Regions from separate parts of the Kineococcus gypseus genome, predicted to be linked through region 2. Evidence: riboswitches for the same ligand, from Rfam matches in the RefSeq annotation. Region 2 holds a riboswitch; each other region holds the start of a gene.

Region 1 (7,070 bases), on a different contig from region 2:
CCACCGGCTGGCGCGCGCCCCTGCCGTCGACGACGCCCGCCAGCCAGGCCGGCCTGCTGCACGGCACCACCGAGGACGTGCCCGCCTTCCGCTGGTGGGACCCGCAGCTGGGGCGCGTGCTCGTGGCCAACCGGCCGGCCGACGCCGCCGTCGTCGAGCAGCGGCTGGTGCGCGCCGCCCGCGCCGCCGGCCGCGAGGGGCTGCTGGCGCACGGCGGCGCCGGCGTCGGCACCGTCTTCTCCGGTGAGGGCGCCCACGCGCACCTGGTGGTCTCCACCTCCCGCGGCGGCGGTTCCGGCCGCCCCTACCTGCGCTACGTGCTGCGCCCCTTCGGGCTGGCGCGCAGCCTGGTGCTGACCGCGGGGGAGGTGGTCAGGGAGCTGCACCAGGGCCGGCAGCAGCGCGTGCGCGGGGTCGAGCCGCGCGTGCGCCGCCGCGGCCGGTCGGTGCTGCTGCGGGCGCTGACCACCGCGCTGCTGCGCGACCTCGACGTGGCGCTGGTGGCCGAGCAGCTGGCCGCCGGGCGCCCGGTGGTCTTCGTGGACTTCCTCGACTACGACGAGGTGGCCCACCACGCCGGCGCCGCCCGCGCGGAGTCCCTGGACGCGCTCGCCGGCGTGGACCGCGCCCTGGGCACCCTGGCCGCCGTGGCCGCCGCCGCCCCGCGCGACTACCGCGTCGTGGTCGTCTCCGACCACGGGCAGGCGCAGGGCCCGACGTTCCGCCAGCTCGCCGGGCGCACGGTGCAGCAGCTCGTGGCCGACCTCGTCGGGCGCGGCCGCCCCGCCCCCGCGCCGGTGGTGGCCCCCGTGGCGGGGGAGGGGGCGCGCGGCCGCCTCGGCGTCCTGCTGCGCGACCTGACCCCGGCGGGCGCCGCCGGGCGAGCCGCGCGAGCAGCGCGCGCCGGGCGGCGCCGCGAGCCGCGCGCGGACGCGGCCGCCGGCCCGGGCGCCGCCGTCGTCGTCGCCGCGGGCTGCACGGCGCTGCTGAGCGTGCCCGACGCCCCCGCCGGGCGGCTGGACCTGCCCGGGCTCGAGCGGCGCTGGCCGGCCCTGCTGCCCGGCCTGCTCGCCGCTCCCGGCATCGGCTTCGTGGCCGGCCACGAACCGGCCGGCCCGGTCGTGCTGGGCGCCGGCGGTCGCCGCGAGCTGCTCACCGGGCGGGTGCGCGGCACCGACCCGCTGGCGCCCTTCGGCCCGCGCGCCGCCGGGGAGGTGCTGCGGGTGATGCGCATGCGCACCGCCCCGGCGCTGCTGGTGCACTCCGCCCTCGACGAGCGCACCGGCGAGCTGCACGCCTTCGAGGAGCAGGTGGCCCACCACGGCGGCCTGGGCGGCGAGCAGAACGACGCCGTGCTGGTGCACCCGGCCGGCTGGGGCGTCGACGAGGACCTGCTGGACACCTCCGTGCCGGGGGAGCGGCTGCTGGTGGGCGCCGACGCCGTGCACCGCCAGCTCGTGCGCTGGATGCGCGCCGACGGCGTGCTGCCCGCCGGGGTGCCGCCGGCGCCGCCGCGCGCGGCGGCCGGGGGGACCGGGGGCACCGGGCGGTGAGCGGGGTGCGGCTGCGCTGGCTGGGGCACTCCACCGCGGTGCTCGACGCGGCGGGGGTCCGGGTGGTCACCGACCCGGTGCTGCGCGGCGCCCTGGCGCACCTGCGCCGCCGCCCGCCGCTGCCGGACCCGGAGCACTCCGCCGACCCGACCCTGGTGCTGCTCTCGCACCTGCACCACGACCACCTGGACCTGCCCTCGCTGCGGCGGTTGCGCCCGCGCTGGGTGGTGGCACCGCCCGGGTCGGCCGCCTGGCTGCAGGGGCGCCTGCGCGGTCGCGGCAGCGCCGTGGCGGAGGTGGACGTCGGGCGCTCGGTGCTCGTGCGCGACTGCCCGGCCGGGCCGCTGACCGTCACCGCGCTGCCGGCCCGCCACGACGGCCGCCGCACCCTGGGCAGGCTGACGGGCGCGCCGGCGCACGCGCTGCCGGTGGGTCACCTGGTGCGCCTGCCCGGCGCCTTCCCCGCGCGCCCGGCGGCCGAGGGCGGTACGGACCTGCTGCTGTGGGCGGTGGGCGACACCGGCGCGTTCGAGGGCCTGGCGGAGTCCGTGCTGGCGGCCGCCGGGCGCGCGCCGGACGTCGCGCTGGTGCCGGTGGGCGGGTGGGGTCACACCCTGGGACCGCACCACCTGGACCCCGAGCAGGCCGCGGCCCTGGTGGTGCGGGTGCGCCCGCGGGTGTCCGTGCCGGTGCACTGGGGCACGTTCGCCCCCGCCGGGCTGGCGCGCACCATGGGCGAGCGCTGGACGGCGCCGGGCGCGCGCTTCGCGCGGGCCGTGCGCGCCGCCGGCGTGCCCGGCGCGGTGCTGCTGCGCCCGCGCGCGGCGGTGGACCTGGACGCGCTGGGCGCGCCCCGCCCGCGCCACCCGGGCGGGGCGCAGCCGTTTTGACAGCGCGGGCGCGGGTCGCGTTTGATGACGCCACCCATCCAGAGCGGCCGAGAGACCTGGCTCGTCGACGCCGCAGCAACCTCCCCCCGTTCCCTGGCCGGAACAGGGGGTGCGGTGCTCACGCCAGGACCGATGGAGGAGCATTGCCGGCCGTCCCCACGCAGCCCGCGTCAGCCCGCGCCGGCGCGTCCGCCCGCACCGCCGCCCCCGTGGACCCCGCCCAGCGGGTCGACGCCGCCGGCGTCGTCCTGCGCGGCGTGGGCCGCGCCTTCACCACCCCCACCGGCACCCGCGACGTGCTCGCGGACGTGGACGTGGAGGTCGCCCCCGGCAGCACCGTGGCCCTGCTGGGCGCCTCCGGCAGCGGCAAGTCCACCCTGCTGCGCCTGGTCGCCGGCCTGGACACCCCCACCTCCGGCACCGTCGAGGTCGGCGGCGAGGTCGTGCGCGGCGTCGGCGCGCGCACGGGCGTCGTCTTCCAGGAGCCGCGCCTGCTGCCGTGGCGCGACCTCGCCGGCAACGTCGCCCTGGGCCTGCCCCGCGGCACCCCGCGCGCCGAGGGCCGCGAGCAGGTGCTGCAGCGCCTGGCGAGCGTGGGCCTGGCCGACTTCGCCGGGCACCGCCCGCGGAGCGTCTCCGGCGGCATGGCCCAGCGCGCCGCGCTGGCGCGCGCCCTGGTGCGCCGCCCGGGCGTGCTGCTGATGGACGAGCCGTTCGCGGCCCTGGACGCCCTGACCCGCCTGAAGGTGCAGGACCTGCTGGACGACCTCCAGCGCAGCACCGGCGCCACCGTCCTGCTCGTCACCCACGACGTGGACGAGGCGCTGCACCTGGCCGACCGGGTCCTGGTGCTCGGCACCCGCGAGGGCCGGCCCGGCGCCCACGTGGTGCGCGACCTGCGCGTGGACGCGCCCCGCCCGCGCGACCGCGGCGACTCCTCGCTGGCCCACCTGCGGGTGGAGCTGCTGGAGCTGCTGGGCGTGCCGCGCGCGCACGCCTGAGCCGACCCCCACCCGCTCGCCCCACCCGTTCGCCCCGCCCGCACGACCGATCCCGCGCCCGACCCCGGGACCCGCCCCGCGCGGGTCCCGCACCGCGGGGCCCGCACCAGCGCGGGCCCCGCAGCACCGCCGAGCCCGCCGCCCGCGACCGCGCGGGCGGCCCTGCCCCCTGGAGAGACCCGTGCCCAGCTCCTCCCGCCCCCTCGCGCGCCGCACCGCCCTGGGCGGCCTCCTCGGCGGTGTCGCCCTCGGCGCCGCCGGCTGCGTGCAGGGGGAGAGCTCCACCGGCACCGCCCCCGCGCCCAGCGGCAGCGCCACCGCCGCCGCCGCCGGCGGCACCGTCCGCCTCGACTACGCCTTCTACAACCCGCTGAGCCTGGTGGTGCGCCAGCAGCGGATCCTCGAGGACGCCGGCCTGACCGTGCAGTGGGAGCAGTCGCTGGGCAGCAACAGGGCCAACGAGTTCCTGCGCAACGACAACCTCGACCTGGCCTCCACCGCCGGTTCCGCCGTGCTGCAGGCGCGCGCCAACGGCCTGGCCGTCAAGACCGTCGACGTCTACTCGCAGCCGGAGTGGACCGCGCTGGTCGTCGGCCCGGACTCCGACGTGACCGACGTGGCGGGCCTGCGCGGCAAGCGCATCGCGGCCACCACCGGCACCGACCCGTACTTCTTCCTGCGCCAGGCCCTCGACGAGGCCGGGCTGGCCGCCTCCGACGTGGAGATCCTCAACCTGCAGCACCCCGACGGGCGCGCGGCCCTGGAGCGCGGCGACGTCGACGCCTGGGCGGGCCTGGACCCGAACATGGCCGCCACCGAGGTGCAGAACGGCTCGCGGCTGCTCTACCGCAACGTCGCCTTCAACACGTACGGGGTGCTCAACGCCCGCGAGGAGTTCGTCGAGAGCTCCCCGGAGCTGGTGCAGCAGGTCGTCGACGCCTACGAGCAGGCGCGCGCCTGGGCGCTGGCCAACCCCGCGGACCTGGTCGCGCTGTACGCCGAGCAGGCCCAGCTGGAGCCGCGCGTCGCCGAGCTGGTGCTCGGCCAGCGCACCGCCCTAGACATCGACCCGGTGCCCGGCGAGGCGCAGCGCACGGTGCTCGAGGGGGTCATCCCGCTGATGGCCGCCAACGGCGACGTGCGCTCGGAGGACGAGGCCCGCACGGCGCTGGAGGGGCTGCTCGAGCCGCGCTTCGCCGAGCAGGCCGCCGGGTCCTCCTCGTGAGCGCGCCGGCCGTGCAGCGCCCGGCGGCGGCGGGCACGGGCGCCCGCCGCCGCCCGGGCGCCGGGCGCTGGCTGCTGGGCGCCGTGGTGCCGCTGGCGCTGGTGGCCGCCTGGCAGCTGACCTCCACGCTGGGCGTCTTCACGCCCGTGCAGCTGCCCCCGCCGGCGGACGTGGCGCGCGCGGCGGTGGACATGTGGGGCACCGGGGCGCTGCAGCTGAACATCGCCATCTCCGCCCAGCGCGTCCTGCTGGGCTTCCTGTGGGGCGCCGGCCTCGGCGTCGTGCTCGGCGGGCTGACGGGCCTGCTGCGCACCGCCGAGCAGTTGCTGGGCCCGACGATCGGCGCGCTGCGGGCGGTGCCCTCGCTGGCGTGGGTGCCGCTGCTGAGCCTGTGGATCGGTCTGGGGGAGACGCCGAAGGTGGTGCTCATCGCCATCGGCGCGTTCTTCCCCGTCTACACCACGGTGCACTCGGCGCTGAGCCACCTGGACCCGGCGCTGGTGGAGGTCGGCCGCGCCTACGGGCGCAACGGGGTGCGGCTGTTCGCCGAGATCCTGCTGCCGGCCACGGCGCCGGCGTTCCTGTCCGGCCTGCGCCTGGGGCTGGCGCAGAGCTGGCTGTTCCTGGTGGCCGCCGAGCTGATCGCGGCCTCGATCGGCCTGGGCTACCAGCTCACCAACGGCCAGAACGTCGGGCGCACCGACCAGGTGCTGCTGGCGATCCTGCTGCTGGGGCTGCTGGGCAAGCTGAGCGACGTGCTGCTCGGCCTGGTCGAGCGGCGGGTGAAGCAGAACCGCAGCTGAGCGCCGCGGGCCCTCGCCCCGGGGCGGGGGCCCGCCCTCACCCGGCCGGGTCCAGCGCCCGCGCCCGGACCCCCTGCACGGCGCGGTCCAGCGCACCGAGGACGACGACGTCCGCGCCCAGCTGCGAGGCCAGCACCTCGGGGCGCGGCTCGGCCACGAAGCGCGGCAGCTCCGCGCGCACCACGTCCACCAGCGGGGCCGCGGAGGCGGCCACCGCCCCGGCGAGCACGACGCGCTCGGGGTCGACCAGGCCGGCCAGGGTGGCGACCACCCTGGTCAGGCGCCGGCCCGCGGTGCGCACCAGGGCCAGGGCGGCGCGGTCGCCCTCGCGCGCGGCGGCCAGGACCTGCTCGGCGCTCTCGCCGCCGCCGCGGGCGCGGGCCAGGTCGCGCAGGACCTTGCCCACCCCGTCGGTCGAGCCCACGCCGGCCACGAGGTCCAGGTAGGCCATCTCCCCGGCGCCGCCGTTGGCCCCGCGCAGCAGCCGGCCGTCCTCGACGATGCCCGCGCCGAACCGCTCACCGGCCAGCAGCGTGACGTGGTGGCGCACGCCGCGGCCGTGGCCGCGGTGGTCCTCGGCCAGGGCGGCGAGGTTGGCGTCGTTGTCGGTCGTCGTGCGCCAGCCGAACCTGCGCCGCAGGTGCTCGGAGATGCCCGGCTCGGTGAACTCCCAGTAGGGGTTGCCGCGGAACGCGGTGCGTCCGCCGGCGCTCACGGGCGCGGGCACGCCCACGGCGGCGCCCAGCACCCGCTCGGGGCCGGCCCCGGCGTCGGCCAGGGCCGCCGAGGCGGTGCCCTCCAGCGCGGCCAGGCGCTCGGCGACGGCGGTGCGCTCGAAGTCGTGGTCCACCGTGGCCGAGGCGCGGCCCAGCACGGTGCCGCGCAGGTCGGCCACGGCCGCCGACAGGCGCCGCACGCCGGCGTCGACGCCGACGACGACGCCGGCGTCCGCGGCGAACGCGTAGCGGCGCGCGGGGCGGCCCTTGGTGTACGCGTCGGCGGAGCGGGCGTTGGCCAGCTCGCGCAGCCAGCCGCGCTCGATGAGCTCCTCGCACACGTCGTGCACGGTGGCGCGCGAGAGGCCGGTGGCGCCCATGAGGTCGCTGCCCGTGAGCGCCGCGGGGGAGCCGTCCTCGCGCCCAGCGTCCCAGGCGTGCTCGAGCACGGCGCGCAGGTTCTCCTCGCGCAGCCTGCGCACGGCCGCGGCCGTCCCCGGCCTGCCGCCGCTCACCCCTTGACCCCCGCGCCGATCACGGCTCTACTTTAGTCACGGCTTAGATTTAGTGCTCGGATCAAAGGAGACCCACCCGTGACGGACGTCCTCGACACCGCCCCGGCCACCCGCACCACCGCCGCGCCCGAGACCTCCTGGTGGCGCCAGGCGGTCGTCTACCAGGTCTACCCGCGCAGCTTCGCCGACGCCGACGGCGACGGCACCGGCGACCTGCGCGGCCTGACCGCGCGCGTGCCGCACCTGGCCCGCTTGGGCGTGGACGCCGTGTGGCTGAGCCCCTTCTACCCCTCCGAGCTGGCCGACGGCGGCTACGACGTCGCCGACCACCGCGACGTCGACCCCCGCATCGGCACCCTGGAGCAGT
Region 2 (7,070 bases):
GCTCGCCGCCCAGCTCGCGGGGCAGGTCCTGGCCCTGCGCCGGGGTGCGGCGTTCGACGTGGCGCTGCTGCGCTGGCGCGGGCGTCCCGAGCGCATCGGGCGGGACTCCTGGCTGTACGGCACGGGGTTCTCCGCGCCCGTGCCGATGATGGTGCTGCAGGCGGTGAGCACCGTCCGACTGGCGCGCGCCCCCCAGCCGGTGGCGGCCCGTGCCCTGGGCGTGCTCGGGACCGTCATGGTGCTGGGATACGTCGTCGAGCGCGAGACGCGCGCGGTGCTCCGCCCCGCCGGCCGCGACCCGGTCGCCACCCCGGTCGTCGCGACCTGCCTCGCCACGGCCGCGGTCATGGCCCGTTGGGGACGCCGCGCCGCCACCCGCGGGTGAGGGAGCGGTGCGCCGCCCCGGCGGAGGGGACCGGGGCGGCGCACCGGCGCGGCGGGAGCCGGTGCCCGCCGGTGTCCGCCGGTGTCCGCCGGTGTCCGCCGGTGCTCGCCTAGGCGCGCGCCAGCGCCCACGCGGCCCAGGTGCGGGTGTCCGCCACGTCGCGGTGCAGCTGCTCGACGAGGTCGGCGGAGCCGGAGAAGCGGCGCTGCGGGCGCAGCCGCACGTGCAGGCGCACCAGCACCTCCCGGCCGTAGAGGTCGCCGGAGAAGTCCAGCAGGTGCGCTTCCAGCAGCCGGGCGCCCTCGCGCCCGTAGTAGGTGGGCCGGTGACCCACCGACACCGCCGCCACGTGCACGTCCTGACCGACCTGCACGGTGCCGGCCCACACGCCGTCGCGCAGGCCGTGCGCGGGCACGGCGACGTTGGCGGTGGGGAAGCCCAGGGTGCGGCCGCGCGCGTCGCCGTGCTCGACGACCCCGGCGACCTCCAGAACCGGTTCCGGCCCGCCCGCCCGGGGCTGCGGCAGGTCGTTGCCGGCCGGTCGGGCGCCCGGCAGGTGCCCGGTGCCCGGCAGGTGCCCACGACCCGCTGACTGCTCCTCCACGGTGCCTCCCTCGTCCCGGCGGCCGGTCCCCGGCCCGCCGCGCTGCCCGGCCCCGGGGTCCGGGGTCCGGTCGTCCTCCGCAGGAACCCCCCGCGCGCGCGGGAGCTTCCCGGGTGGCGGGCAGGTGCCCGCCACCCCGCGGCCGTCACTGCGTCTTGGGCAGCCCGGGCGGGTTGACCTGGGACGCCGGCAGCGCCTCGTCGCCGAGGTTCCAGCGCTCCAGGGTCTTCGCGTAGGCGCCCTCGGCGATGAGGTGGTCGATCGCCTCGGCCAGGGCCTGCACGAGCCCGTTGCCCTTCTGCGTGGTCGCGGCGATGTCGGCCTGGATCGTGCCACCGCCGGGCACCAGGCCGACGATCTTCGTGTCGCCGGCCACCAGGGCGTGGTAGGCGGCGGTGGGGTTGGGGCCGAAGGCCGCCTGGATGCGCCCGGACTTCAGGGCCAGGTAGGTGTCGGAGGCCTGCTGGTAGTACTGGATCTCCACCGGCTCGCGTCCGGCCGCGCGGTTCTGCGCGTCCCAGTCGAGCAGCACCTTCTCCTGGTTGGTGCCCGAGCCCACCGAGACGGTCAGGCCCGCGACGTCCTCGGGTCCCTCGATGGCGGTGATGTCGGAGTCCACCGGCACCTCCCACGCCAGCGTGTCGACGCGGTAGGAGGCGAAGTCGTACTTCTCCTTGCGCTCCTCGGTGACGGTGATGTTCGAGAACCCGACGTCGTACTGCCCGGACTCGATGGACAGGAACAGGTTCTCCCAGGACGTGGTCCGCACGTCGGGCTCGAGGTCGAGCACCTGCGCCACGAGCAGCGCCAGGTCCGGCTCGATCCCGATGACCGTCTCGTCGTCGTCGGCGCGGAAGCTCAGCGGCGGGTTGCCGTTGCCGGTGGTGCCGATGACGAGCGTGCCGCGCTCGCGGATCGCCTGCGGGACCTTCGCCGCGATCGCGGGCGCGGCCGCCACGGTGAGACGGCCGGGCTGCGCGGCGCTGGTGTCCACCCCGCCGTCGGCGGTGGCCGGCGCGGCCGCGGCGTCGGCGGCCGGGTCGGCGGGGGTGCCGCACGCGGACAGCGCCAGCGGCGCGGCGGCGAGGGCGGCGAGCAGGGAACGGCGGCTGAGCAAGGGTTTCTCCTCGGGGTGGGCGCGGACCGGCCCGGGCGGCCGGGCCGGTGGGGCGCCCCGGCGGTGCCGGAGCGCGGTGGGACGGTTCAGAGGACCTTCGCGAGGAAGGCGCGGGTGCGCTCGTGCCGGGGGGAGTCCAGGACCTCCCGGGCCGCCCCCTCCTCCACGACGACGCCCTCGTGCAGGAACAGCACGCGGTCGGCGACCTCGCGGGCGAAGCCGATCTCGTGCGTGACGACGACCATCGTGGTGCCGGCCGCGGCGAGGTCGCGGATGACGTCGAGCACCTCGCCGACCAGTTCGGGGTCCAGCGCGGAGGTGGGTTCGTCGAAGAGGACCAGCGAGGGCCGCAGCGCCAGGGCGCGGGCGATCGCCACGCGCTGCTGCTGCCCGCCGGACAGGCGGCGCGGGTACTCGTCCTCCTTGCCGGCCAGCCCGACGCGCGCCAGCAGCGCCCGGGCCTCGGGCAGCACCTCCGCGCGTCGGCGGCGCTGCGCCGACAGCGGCGCCTCCAGGACGTTCTCCAGGACGGTCAGGTGGGGGAAGAGGTTGAACTGCTGGAAGACGAAGCCGATGCCGGAGCGCTGGCGCAGCACCTCGCGCTCGTGCAGCTCGCGCAGGTGCGCGCCGGCCCGGCGGTAGCCGATGAGCTCGCCGCCGACCTCCACGACGCCGGCGTCCACCTTCTCCAGGTGGTTGATCGTGCGCAGCAGGGTGGACTTGCCCGACCCGGAGGCGCCCAGGACGACGGTCACGGTGCCGGCCTCCACGGTCAGGTCGACGCCGCGCAGCACCTCCACGGCGCCGAAGCGCTTGTGCACGCCGCGCAGGCGCACGACGGGCTGCTCGGCCACGGTGCCCACCGCGCTCACCGCGCCACCCCCGCGCCCCGGCGCGCCCCGGCGGCGCGCAGCGACCGGGCCAGGCGCAGCAGCGACGGCTCCTCGTGCCGGCTGCTGCCGCGGCCGTAGCGGCGCTCCACCGCCCACTGCGCGACGGACAGCACGGTCGTCAGCGCGAAGTACCACACGGCCGCCACGAGCAGCAGCGGGATCACCTGACCGGTGCGGTTGTAGACGACCTGCACCTGGTAGAAGAGCTCCGGCAGCGCCATGACGTAGACCACCGAGGTGCCCTTGAGCAGCCCGATCACCTCGTTGCCCGTGGTGGGCACGATGACGCGCAGCGCCTGCGGCAGCTGGATGCGCCAGAACTGCCGCGCGCGCGGGATGCCCAGCGCCGCCGCCGCCTCGCGCTGGCCGGGGTCGACCGCCAGGAACCCCGAGCGCACGATCTCCGCGCAGTACGCGGCCTGGTGCAGGCCCAGCCCCAGGAACGCCGCGGTGACCGGGCCGACGAGGTCCTGGGTGGGGACGCTGACGAACTGCGGGCCGAACGGCACGCCCAGGCCGATGCGGTCGTAGAGGATCGCCAGGTTGTACCAGAACAGCAGCTGCAGGATCAGCGGCACCGAGCGGAAGACGCTGATGTAGGTGAAGCTGACGGCCTTGAGCAGCGGGTTCGACGACATCCGCATCAACGCCAGCACCGTGCCCAGCGCGAGCCCGATCACCGTGCCGACGACCGTGAGCTGCACGGTCAGCCACAGCGACTCCAGGATCGTCGCGGAGAACAGGAACTCGCCCACGGTCGGCCAGTCCCACGCGGGGTTCGTCACCAGGGCGTTGACGGCCATGGCGGCCAGCACCGCCACGACGGCGGTGGCCAGCCAGCGCCACGGGTGGCGCGCGGGCAGGACGCGCACGGCCGGCGCGGGGGCGGCGGGCGGTGGTGCGGACCGCGCACCGGGCGCGGTGGGGGTGGGGATCGTCACGGGTGCTTCCTCGGGCAGGGGCCGCTCGGGCGGCGGGTGAGGGGGCGCGGGCGCGCGGGTGCTGGCGCCCCGGTCGGTCCCGGAGCGTCAGCGCGCCACGGGCGCGCGGGAGGCGCCGCGGCGGTGGGGGCGGTGCGGGGAGGGTGTGCTGCGCTCAGGCGCGACAGGCCGCCGAGGCCACGCGGCCGAGGTCGACGTGGCGGCGCTGCACGAAGGACGCGGCGCGGGCGGTGCGGGTCATGCTCGACTCCCATCGGTCCTGGCGGAAGCACCCGCGCCCGAGTTCCCTCGGGGGGTTGCTGCGGCGTCGACGAGCCAGGTCTCTCAGCCGCTCTGGATGGACGAGGAGAAACTACCGCACCCGGCGGGGTGTTGTCGATCTCCTGCGGCGGAACGCGTCCGCGCGCCGGTGCGCGAACGCCCCGGCGGCCGGCGTGGTGCCGGCCGCCGGGGCGCTCGGGGCCCGGGTCAGCGCCGGGTCAGCGCCGGGTCAGCGCCGGGTCAGCGGTGCGCGCAGGCCCAGGTGCTCGCGCAGCGTCGTGCCCACGTACTCGGTGGGGTACGCGCCGCGGTCCTGCAGCGCGGGCACGAGCTGCTCGACGATGTCGTCCAGCCCGCTGGGCACCAGGAACGGGGTGATGTTGAACCCGCTGCTGGCGCCCGTGCGCACCCAGCGCGTCAGCTCGTCGGCCAGCTGCGAGGCGGTGCCGGCGAAACCGCGCTGGGTGGAGTTGTGGATGACCAGCTCGCGCAGCGAGTACTTGTTCTCCTCCGCCACGGCCCGCCACTGCTGCGCGATGGCGCGCGGGTCGTGGCCCTGGCGCGCGGCCCCGCGGGTGCCGTCGATGTCCTCGATCACCGGGTCGTGGGCCGGCAGCGGGCCGTCGGGGTCGTAGCCGGAGAGGTCCTCGCCCCACACCTGCCCCACGAGCGAGAGCGCCGTGGCGGGGGTGACCTGGTTCTCCAGCACCCAGCGGGCCTTCTCCTCCGCGTCCGCCTCGCTGTCGCCGACGACGATCTGCGTGCCGGGCAGGATGAGCACGTCGTCCTCCGGGCGCCCGGCGGCCACGACGCGCCGGCGCACGTCGTCGGCGAACTCCAGCGCGTCGGCGTGGTCGGTGCCGTGCCGGGAGAAGATGACGTCCGCGGAGCGCGCGGCGAAGTCGCGCCCGGCGGGGGAGTCGCCCGCCTGGAAGATCACCGGGTGACCCTGGGGGCTGCGCGGGACGGTGGGGCGGATCTCCACGTCGAACAGCCGGTCCTCGTGGGCGACCGGCGTGAACGCCCCGCCGTCCCAGCTGTCCCACACGCGCCGGGCGAGGGTGACGAACCGCTCGGCGCGCTCGTAGCGGTCGGCGTGGTCCAGGTACCCGCCGCGGCGGAAGTTCGCGCCCGTCCAGGCGTTGTCCGTGGTGACCACGTTCCAGGCCGCGCGCCCGCCGGAGAGCACGTCGAGGGAGGCCAGGCGCCGCGCGAGGTCGGCCGGGTCGTTGTACGTGGTGTTCTGCGTGGCGACCAACCCGATGCGCTCGGTGAGCCCGGCCAGGGTCGCCAGCTCGGTCAGCGCGTCGGGGCGGCCCACGACGTCCAGGTCGTGGATCTTCCCGCGCTGCTCGCGCAGGCGCAGCCCCTCGCCGAGGAAGAACGCGTCGAACAGCCCGCGCTCGGCGGTGCGGACCAGCTGCGTGAACGTCGAGCGGTGCATCTGCGAGCCGCTGCGCGGGTCCGACCAGATGGTCGTGTGGTTCACGCCCTGGAAGAACACCCCGAAGTGGACGGTGGCGTTCGGGTAGCGCAGGTCGTCGGTGCTCATCGTCGGCTCCTCAGGCGGTCGCGAAGCGGTTGGCCGGCCGGGTCAGGCCGAGGGTGGAGCGCAGGGTGGAACCGGCGAGGGGGGCCTGCAGCAGGCGCTGGACGCGCAGCGCGGGCAGCGTGGTGCGCACCAGCTGGCGCAGGTCCTCGTCGAGGACCGCCGCGTGCAGCCGCACCCCGTCCACGCGCGCGGACAGGTCGGTGAGGAACCGCGCGAACTGCTCGCCGGAGCCGGTGAAGCGCACGCGCCCGCGCTCGGGCGCCGCCCCGTCGGCGTCCAGGGCGGCGACGCGCTCGGTGGCCGGGGCGGCGTCGGTGTCGAGGGCGAGCTCGACCTCCACGAGCACCAGCGGGCCGCCCCCGGAGCGGCGGGCTGCGTGGTCCCCGGTGAGCACCACGTCCACCTGCGCGTCCGGCAGCGCGCCCTCGGCGGCGAGCACGACGGACTGCCCCTGCGGCGAGCGCGGCACCGTCAGCGGGCCCTTGACCGACCAGCGGCCGGTGTCGACGTCGACGTGGTGCAGGCGGTCGCGGTCCACGTACCGGCCGGTGGCCACGTCGCGCACGACCGCGTCGTCCTCCCAGGAGTCCCACAGCGCCCGCACCGCGCCCACCACGTCGGCCAGTTCCGTGCGCAGGTCCTCCCCGGCGGTGACGGGCAGGCCCACCGCCCGCGCCGCGGCCGGGTCCGCGGTGGCCACGGGGATCCAGCCGGCCCGCCCGTCCGAGGAGTGGTCCAGCGAGGCGATCTGGGCGGCGACGTGGAACGGCTCGGTGTACGTCGTGGCCACCACGGGCACCAGGCCGATGCCCTCGGTCGTGCCGGCCAGGAACGCCGCGCGCTGCACTGCGTCCAGGTGTCCGGCCGGGTTGCGCGGGTCGGGCAGCGGGGAGTCCTCGAACGTCAGCCCCGTCAGGCCCTGCGCCTGCGCGGTGACGGCGAACCCGCGCAGCCGGGCGGGGGAGAAGACCTCCGAGGGCGTGGCGCGCGAGCGCCGCCAGGCCGACGGGTGCCAGCCGCCGCCGTCGACGTCGAGGAACAGGTGGAACGGTCGGGGCACGGTCGGGCTCCTCGGGAGGTGGGTGGGGGTGGTGCGGGGACGCCGCGCCCGTGCGGGGAGCGCGGCGCGGGCGCGCGCGGTGCCCGGCGCGCACGTCGTGCGGGTGGGCGCAGGACCGGCGCCGCGCGTGCGGGGACCGGCGGGGGAGGGTGCGCGTCAGGCGCGACAGGCGGCGCTGGCGAGGCGCGCGAGGTCCACGTGGAGCCTGCGCACGAGGTGGACGAGCGGAGCGGTGGTGGGGCGGGGGTCCGCGGTCT
Region 3 (7,070 bases), on a different contig from region 2:
CCAGCCCGCGCGCCAGCCCGACGCGCTGCTTCATGCCGCCGGAGAGCTGCTCGGGCAGCGCGTCGGCGCGGTCCAGCAACCCCACCGTCTCCAGCGCCCAGTCGGTGCGCTCGCGCTGCTCGGCCGCGCTCGCGCCGCGCACCGCCAGGCCGTAGGCGGCGTTCTCGCGCACCGTGCGGTGCGGGAAGAGCGCGAAGTGCTGGAACACCATGCCGACCTCGCGGTTGCGCAGGTGGCGCAGCTCCGCGGCGCCGGCCGAACCCAGGTCGCGCCCGCCGACCTCGACGGACCCGGCCGTGGGTTCGACGAGCCGGTTCAGCAGGCGCACCAGCGTCGACTTGCCCGAGCCCGACAGGCCCATCACCACGAAGAACTCCCCGCGCTGCACGGTGAAGCTCACGTCGTGGACGGCCACGGTGGCGCCGGTGCGCCGCTGGACCTCCGCGCGCCCGACGCCCTCGCGGGCCAGGCGCAGGGCCTCCTGGGCGCGCGCGCCGAAGACCTTCGTCAGCCCGGTGGCCCGCAGCGCGGGGACCTCGCTCACGCCCCGGCCACCCACGAGTCCACCGTCGAGCGGTTCTCCTCCACCCACGTGGCCGCGACCTCCTCGACGTCCTCGCCGTCGACGTCCACGGCCTTCTGCAGGGCCTCGACGTCCTCCAGGGGCAGGCGGAAGTCCTCCAGCAGCGCGGTGAAGCGCGGTGCCTGCTCCTGCAGCTCCTTGCTGGCGGCGATGTTGGCGCTGTAGGCGGGCATCGCGCAGGCGCCGTCGCCGGTGGTCAGGCAGCCGTCGGTGTACGGGGTGGGTTCCTCCAGCTGGACCATGTCGTACTGCGCGAAGACCGCGTGCGGGTGGTACAGGTACAGCACGATCGGCTCCTCGCGGCCGTAGGCGCGCTCCAGCTGCGCCAGCTCGGCCGCCTCGCCGGCCACGACGTGCTCCAGCTCGATCCCGTACCCCTGCAGACGCTTGGTGTTCTGCTCGGTGGTGACGTACCCGGGGTCGGCGTCGTAGAACTTCCCGCCGAGCTGCTCGGCGTAGTCGTTCAGCTGGGTGACGCTGCGCAGGCCCTCCAGCTCGCCGCCGGGCTCGACGGCGTAGCGCGGCACGAACCAGCCCTGGGAGGCGTTGCCGTACGTCTCGGAGACGATGTCGACCTGCTCGGCCGCCTCGTCGGCGAACGCCTGCTGGTTCGGCAGGGCGACCTCCGTCAGCAGGTCGACGTCGCCGCGCTGGGCGCCGGCCCACGCGGCGGCCGGGTCGAGCTGGGTGGTCTCCAGCTCCGCCACGCCCAGGTCGGGGTGGTCGGCGGCGATGCGCGCGAGGATCGCGTTGGTCAGGGCGGCGGCGCTCCAGCTGAACTGGGCGGTCTGCACCGTGATGCCCTCCTCGCCGGAGGCGCCGGTGGAGGAGTCCCCGCCGCAACCGGCGGTGGCCAGCGAGGCGGCCAGGGCGGTGGTCAGCAGGATCGATCGGGCGCGGGGTCGAGCGGGCGCGAAGCGCATGGTTCCTCTTCATCCGGGGTGCTCCCGCGACCCCGGGGTCCGCTCGGTGTTGCGGGGCCCCGGGGCGGGAGCGGGTGACGGGGTGGTGGCGCGGGTCCGGCCGGAGCGGGTCAGCCCACCACGGGACCGCGGGGCTCGTCGCCCCGCAGCGTGATGCGGTGCATGACGCGGCGCTGGTCGCCGTAGTCGCGGGTGGCGTAGTGCACGGTGGAGCGGTTGTCCCAGATCGCCACGTCGCCCACGGACCAGCGGTGGCGCACGACGTGCTCCGGCTTGGTGGTGTGCGCGTAGAAGAGGTCGAGCAGGTAGCGGCTCTCCGCGTCGGAGACCCCGGCGATGTGGGAGGTGAAACCCGGGTTGACGAACAGGCCCTTGCGGCCGGTCTCGGGGTGCACGCGCACCACCGGGTGCTCCACGGGCACCAGGGCGCGGAACCGCTCGCCCTCCCACGTCGTCTCGCGGCCCTGCCGCTGGGCGAGGTAGTAGCCGAACTCGCGGGTCCCGTCGTGCACCGCGGTGAGCTGGTCGGCCAGGCGCTGCACGGGGGCGCTGAGGGACTCGTAGGCCAGCTGCAGGTCGGCCCACTGGGTGTCCCCGCCCAGCGGCGGCAGCACCACGGCGCGCAGCACCGACCCCAGCGGCGGGCGGCGCACGAACGTCACGTCGGTGTGCCACACGTCGGCGAAACCGCCCTCGGCGCTGTCCAGCGCGTAGATCTCGGGGTGCTCCTCGTCCACGCCGGGAACCACCGGGTGCGACTCGGTCACGTCCCCGAAGCGCCGGCCGAAGGCCACCTGGCTGTCGGGGTCGAGGTCGTGCTGGCCGGGCAGGAAGAGCACCTTGTGCTCGGCCAGGGCGGTGCGCAGCGCCCGCACCTGCGCGTCGGTGGCGCGCGCGAGGTCGAGCCCGTGGACGCGCGCGCCGAAGGACGGGCCGAGCGGCTCGAGGTCGAGCGGTTCGAGGTCGAGGGGGGCGGGGGCCGGCTCGGCGGCGCGCGGGGCGGCGACGGGGGCGGGCGCGGCGGTGCTGAGGGTCATGGCTGTTCCGTTCGACGGCGCGGGGACGTGCGGGCGGCGGGTGCTGGGGGCTGTGCGCCCTCCACGGGCGCGTGCCGGGGGAGCGGCGCGGTGCGGCGGGTGGTGCCGCGGGTGGTGCGGGCCGGGGTCAGCGACAGATCGCGCTGGTGCACCGCATGAGGTCCACGTGCCATCGCGCGGTGAGGTGGCTGCTCGTCAGCGCCCGGGCGGCGCCGGACGGGGCGGGCTCCCCGAGGTGTGCGGACACGCGTTCCTCCATCGGTCCTGGCGGGAGCACCTGCCCTCACGGGTGGTTGCTGCGGCGTCGACGAGCCAGGTCTCTCAGCCGCTCTGGATGGTGCGCCGACGGTAGGAGGCGGCGCGGGTGGGCGTCAAGCGCAGCGCCGGGCGCCGTGGGAGGGTGGCCGCCGGGCCGCGCCGAGCACGGGCGGCGCCACGACCCCGGAGGAGCCCACCACGTCCACCCCCACCGCCGCGCGGGCCCGGGCGCGCCGCCGGCTGCCGCGCACCGCCGCGTTCGCCGTCGCGTGCGCCGCGCTCGTCCTGGTCTTCGCCTCGGCCGGCACCCCGATCCCGCACTACAACGACTACCGCGCCCGCGACGGGCTGACGAACGCCGACCTGACGGTCGCCACCGTCGTCTACCTCGCCGCGGCGGCCCTGTCGCTGCTGGTGCTCGGGCGCCTGTCCGACCACCTGGGGCGCCGGCCCGTGGGGGTGGCCGCGCTGCTCGGCTCCGCGCTGGGGCTCGCGGTGCTGCTGGACGTGGACGGGCTCGCCGAGCTGGCGGGCGGGCGGTTCCTGCAGGGGCTGTCCACGGGGCTGGCCTCCAGCGCGCTGGGCGCGCTCGTCGTCGACTCCGCGCCCGAGCGGCGCCGGTGGCTGCCCGCGGCGGTCACCGGCACCGCCCCGATGCTGGGCATCCCCGTGGGGGCGCTGGTCTCCGGGGCGCTGGTGGACCACGCGCCCGCGCCGCGCCAGCTCGGCTACGTCGTGGTGGGCGGCCTGCTGCTGGCGGCCGCCGCGCTGGTGGCGCTGAGCCCGGAGACGGTCCGCCGGACGACGGCGCGGCGCGCGGCCGCCTCGCTGCGCCCGCGCGTGCTGGTGCCGGCCGGGGCCCGGCGGGCCCTGCTCGTCGTGGCGGCGCTGGTGCTGGCCACCTGGTCCGTGGGGGGTTTCTACCAGGCGTTCGGGCCCTCGATCGCCCTCGACCAGCTCGGCTCGGGCGCGGCCCTGACGGCCGGTGCGGTGTTCGGCTCGTTCACCCTGCTCAGCGTCCTGGGCGGTCCGCTGGCGGCCCGGCTGCGCCCGGACCGGGCGGTGCGGCTGGGGGCGCTGGCCTACGCGCTGTGCTTCGCGGGGGTCCTGGCCGCCCTGGCCGCGGGGGCGGTCGTGCCCTTCCTCGCCGCGAGCCTGCTGGCGGGCGTGGCGCAGGGCGCCGCCCAGACGGCGGCCATGCGCAGCCTGCTGGCGCGCACCGCGCCGGCCGAGCGCGCCGGGTCGCTCTCCACGGTCTTCCTGCTCAGCTACGGCAGCGCCGCCGTCCCCGGGCTGCTCGCCGGGCGGCTGACCGGGGTGCTCAGCACGCCGCAGATCGCCGCCTGCCACGGCGTGCTCGTCGTGGTGGGGGTGGGTGCCGTGCTGGTGCTGGCCCGGCCCGCGCCGGGCGGGCGCTGACCCGGCCCCGCGGGGCCGGGCCGGCGCCCGGGGTGCTCAGAGCTTGAGGTTGGAGAGCAGGCCGCGCCCGACCTGCTCGGCCTTCTGCTGCTCGCCCTGCTGGGCGCCCAGGACCAGCAGCACGCCGGTCAGGGCCGGGATCGACCACTGCAGCACCTTCAGCCGGCGCTGGGCGGCGGCGATGTCGGCCGGGGTCTCCGGGGAGGGGTCCACGCCCGAGGCGGCCGGGGCGTGCGAGTCGGTGCCCAGCTTGGCGCCCTGCGAGCCGGAGTACGCGGTCACGCCCATCGCGGCCAGCGTCAGGGCCGCCTTGACGACGGTGTTGCCGCGGGTGCCGGCCTGCGCGGCCACGCGCCCGCGGTTGCCGAGGATCAGGCCGATGCCGCCGATGCTGTGCACGGCGATGGCGGCGGCGTTGACCGGCGCCCAGCGCGCCCAGCCGGCGGTGGCCACGTGGGTGCGGTCGCCCGGGTCGGACACGGCGGCCGAGGCGCCGTTGAGGCCGACGGCGCCGAACAGGGAGCCGCCGAACCAGGCCGCCAGGCCGAGGTCGTGCATGGAACGGATGACGGTCTGACGCTCGGACATGAGCACCCTTCCTCAGGACCTGCCCCGGCCCGCGGTCGCGGCGGGGACGAGGGGCCAGGCTCTCGCGGAAGGGGCGGGGGCGCTCGTCGGGAGCGGACGGCGCCGCTCAGGCCGGTCTCCCGGCGGCCGCGCTCCGCGGCTGCGGGTCCCGCAGCGGGCCGCGCCGCCCGATCAGCCACACCAGCAGCGCGAACGCGCTCAGGGCCGCGCCCGCGGTGCACACGGCCTGCCAGCCGCCCGCCGACCACAGCACCGTCGCGGCCGACGAACCGAGGGCGCCGCCGGTGAAGTTGCCCGTGACGAACGCGGTGTTCAGCCGGCTGCGCTGCCCGGGGGAGACGGCCAGCACCCGGGTCTGGTTCAGGACGTTCAGCCCCTGCACGGAGACGTCGAGCAGGACGACGGCGACCAGCACGAGCGCCGCGGAGCGGGCGCCGAGCGCGGCCACGACGAAGGAGACCAGCAGCAGGGCGCACGCGACGCCGGTCGCCGGCAGCGACCGGCCGCGGTCGTGCAGCCGGCCCACCCGCTGGGCGGCGACCGCCCCGGCCAGCCCGGCCAGCCCGAACGCGCCGATGACCTGCACGGGGTGCTCGAACGGCGGGGAGCTGAGCAGGAACGTCAGCGCCGTCCAGAACATCGTGAAGGTGGCGAACCCGGTGGCGGCCAGCACCAGCGTCCAGCGCACCGCGCGCTCGTGCACCACGAGCAGGCCCACCGAGGCGATCAGCGCGCGGTAGCGGGTGCGCGGGCGCGGCGGCAGCCGGGGGATCGCGCGGTGCAGCACCGCCGCCAGGACGACCGCGGCGACCGCGGCGGCGACGAACACCGCCCGCCACCCGGCGACGCCGGCGACCGCGCCGCTGACCGTGCGGGAGACGAGGATGCCGGTGAGCAGGCCGGCCACGACGGTGCCGACCACCCTGCCGCGCTCGGCGTCGCCGGCCAGGTCCCCGGCCAGCGGGGTGAGCAGCTGCCCGGCGACGGTGGTCGCGCCCAGCACGGTGGTCGCCACCAGCAGGAACGGCAGCGAGGGCGCGGCCGCGCACGCGGCCAGCGCCACCGCCGAGCACAGCAGCACCGCCGGCACGAGCCGGCGCCGGTCCAGCGCGTCGCCGAGCGGGACGACGAACAGGATCCCGAGCGCGTAGCCGAGCTGGGTGAGCGTCACCAGCCACCCCGCGCTGCTCGTGGGGGCGTCCAGGTCGCCGGCGATGAAGTCCAGCAGCGGCTGGGCCCAGTACAGGTTGCCGACGGCCAGCCCGCCGGCGACGGCGAACAGCAGCGTCAGCCCGCGGGTCATCGACCCCGGGCCGGGCGGGGGGTGGGTGCTCACTCCCCGAGCATGCCCGCCCCACCGGGCCCCGCAGCGCCGGCCCCCGCGGCGCCGGCCCGCTCGCTCAGCGCTTGCGCTCGATGACGAAGTAGTCGATCTCCAGGTGGCCGCCCGCCGTGGAGGCGATCGGCTCGTGGTTCAGCTCCGTCTCCACCTGCAGGCGCCACTGGTGCGGCGTGGTGGGCACGCTGCTGCCGGAGTACCGCGAGACCTCGCGCCCGTCGAGCGTGAACACCAGCAGCCCCCTGGTCCACTCGATGGCCGCGGTGTGCCAGGCCCAGTTCGAGGCGCCGTTGAACCAGTGCGCGTTCTCGTCCTCGCGCCCGGCGATCGTGCGGTGCACGAACCCCTGCTGGCGGCCGGTGAAGTCGCCCTCGGGGTAGTCGACCTCCCCCTCGGCCCACACGTCGGAGGAGGGCCACAGCATCGCGGCCATCTTGAAGCCGTTGGGGCTGGTGGAGCTGGTGACCCGGTAGCGCATCTCGAAGCGGTGCCCGGGCGTGGCGTTGAACCAGTCGTGCGGCACGATGACGTTGCCGGTGGGCACCCCGTCGACGACCCGGAAGTGGCAGTCGGCCACGGAGTCGTGCGCGCTCATGGTGGCGGCCGCGTTGTAGGCGCCGCGCCGGAAGGTGTCCTGCTTGACCGTGCTGTTGCCGTAGTCCTTCACCGCCGGGTACTTCGCCTGGAACTGCCCGCGCGCGGCGTAGGTGGTGAAGTCCTCGGCGTACACGCGCACCCACCCGGTGCGGGCGGTCGCGGGCATGGCGCTGACGGCCAGCGCGGCGGGCGCGGCCCGCGGGTCCCGCGCACCGGCGTGCCCGCGCTCCCCGCTGCCCACCGTGAACGGCACGGCGCCGCCCAGGGACCACGACCCGCCCAGCAGGTGGAAGGGTTCCGCCCGGTAGGTGCCCGCCTCCAGCTCG

The links. A riboswitch is a leader RNA that binds a small molecule or an ion and turns the genes downstream of it on or off. The one in region 2 is predicted to bind S-adenosylmethionine.
Region 1: linked by a shared signal. The riboswitch ahead of ACRYMN_RS10795 (ABC transporter ATP-binding protein) and the one ahead of ACRYMN_RS06255 (putative leader peptide) in region 2 are both predicted to bind S-adenosylmethionine.
Region 3: linked by a shared signal. The riboswitch ahead of ACRYMN_RS04985 (TauD/TfdA dioxygenase family protein) and the one ahead of ACRYMN_RS06255 (putative leader peptide) in region 2 are both predicted to bind S-adenosylmethionine.

What each region holds. Positions count from the first base shown of each region.
Region 1 is NZ_JBJLRD010000023.1:38,654-45,723, forward strand. It holds gene ACRYMN_RS10785 (alkaline phosphatase family protein) at 1-1,553, shown strand, start outside; gene ACRYMN_RS10790 (MBL fold metallo-hydrolase) at 1,550-2,443, shown strand; SAM riboswitch class I at 2,475-2,582, shown strand; gene ACRYMN_RS10795 (ABC transporter ATP-binding protein) at 2,653-3,444, shown strand; gene ACRYMN_RS10800 (aliphatic sulfonate ABC transporter substrate-binding protein) at 3,626-4,669, shown strand; gene ACRYMN_RS10805 (ABC transporter permease) at 4,666-5,472, shown strand; gene ACRYMN_RS10810 (ROK family protein) at 5,510-6,703, opposite strand; partial or broken gene ACRYMN_RS10815 (glycoside hydrolase family 13 protein) at 6,782-7,070, shown strand, end outside.
Region 2 is NZ_JBJLRD010000011.1:62,160-69,229, forward strand. It holds gene ACRYMN_RS06230 (nitroreductase family deazaflavin-dependent oxidoreductase) at 1-385, shown strand, start outside; gene ACRYMN_RS06235 (riboflavin kinase) at 495-989, opposite strand; gene ACRYMN_RS06240 (ABC transporter substrate-binding protein) at 1,135-2,106, opposite strand; gene ACRYMN_RS06245 (amino acid ABC transporter ATP-binding protein) at 2,193-2,978, opposite strand; gene ACRYMN_RS06250 (amino acid ABC transporter permease) at 2,975-3,940, opposite strand; gene ACRYMN_RS06255 (putative leader peptide) at 4,095-4,181, opposite strand; SAM riboswitch class I at 4,188-4,284, opposite strand; gene ACRYMN_RS06260 (NtaA/DmoA family FMN-dependent monooxygenase) at 4,431-5,753, opposite strand; gene ACRYMN_RS06265 (LLM class flavin-dependent oxidoreductase) at 5,764-6,813, opposite strand; gene ACRYMN_RS06270 (putative leader peptide) at 6,970-7,070, opposite strand, start outside.
Region 3 is NZ_JBJLRD010000009.1:27,091-34,160, forward strand. It holds gene ACRYMN_RS04975 (quaternary amine ABC transporter ATP-binding protein) at 1-544, opposite strand, end outside; gene ACRYMN_RS04980 (glycine betaine ABC transporter substrate-binding protein) at 541-1,506, opposite strand; gene ACRYMN_RS04985 (TauD/TfdA dioxygenase family protein) at 1,617-2,543, opposite strand; SAM riboswitch class I at 2,796-2,884, opposite strand; gene ACRYMN_RS04990 (MFS transporter) at 3,087-4,220, shown strand; gene ACRYMN_RS04995 (hypothetical protein) at 4,257-4,808, opposite strand; gene ACRYMN_RS05000 (MFS transporter) at 4,915-6,144, opposite strand; gene ACRYMN_RS05005 (LamG domain-containing protein) at 6,209-7,070, opposite strand, start outside.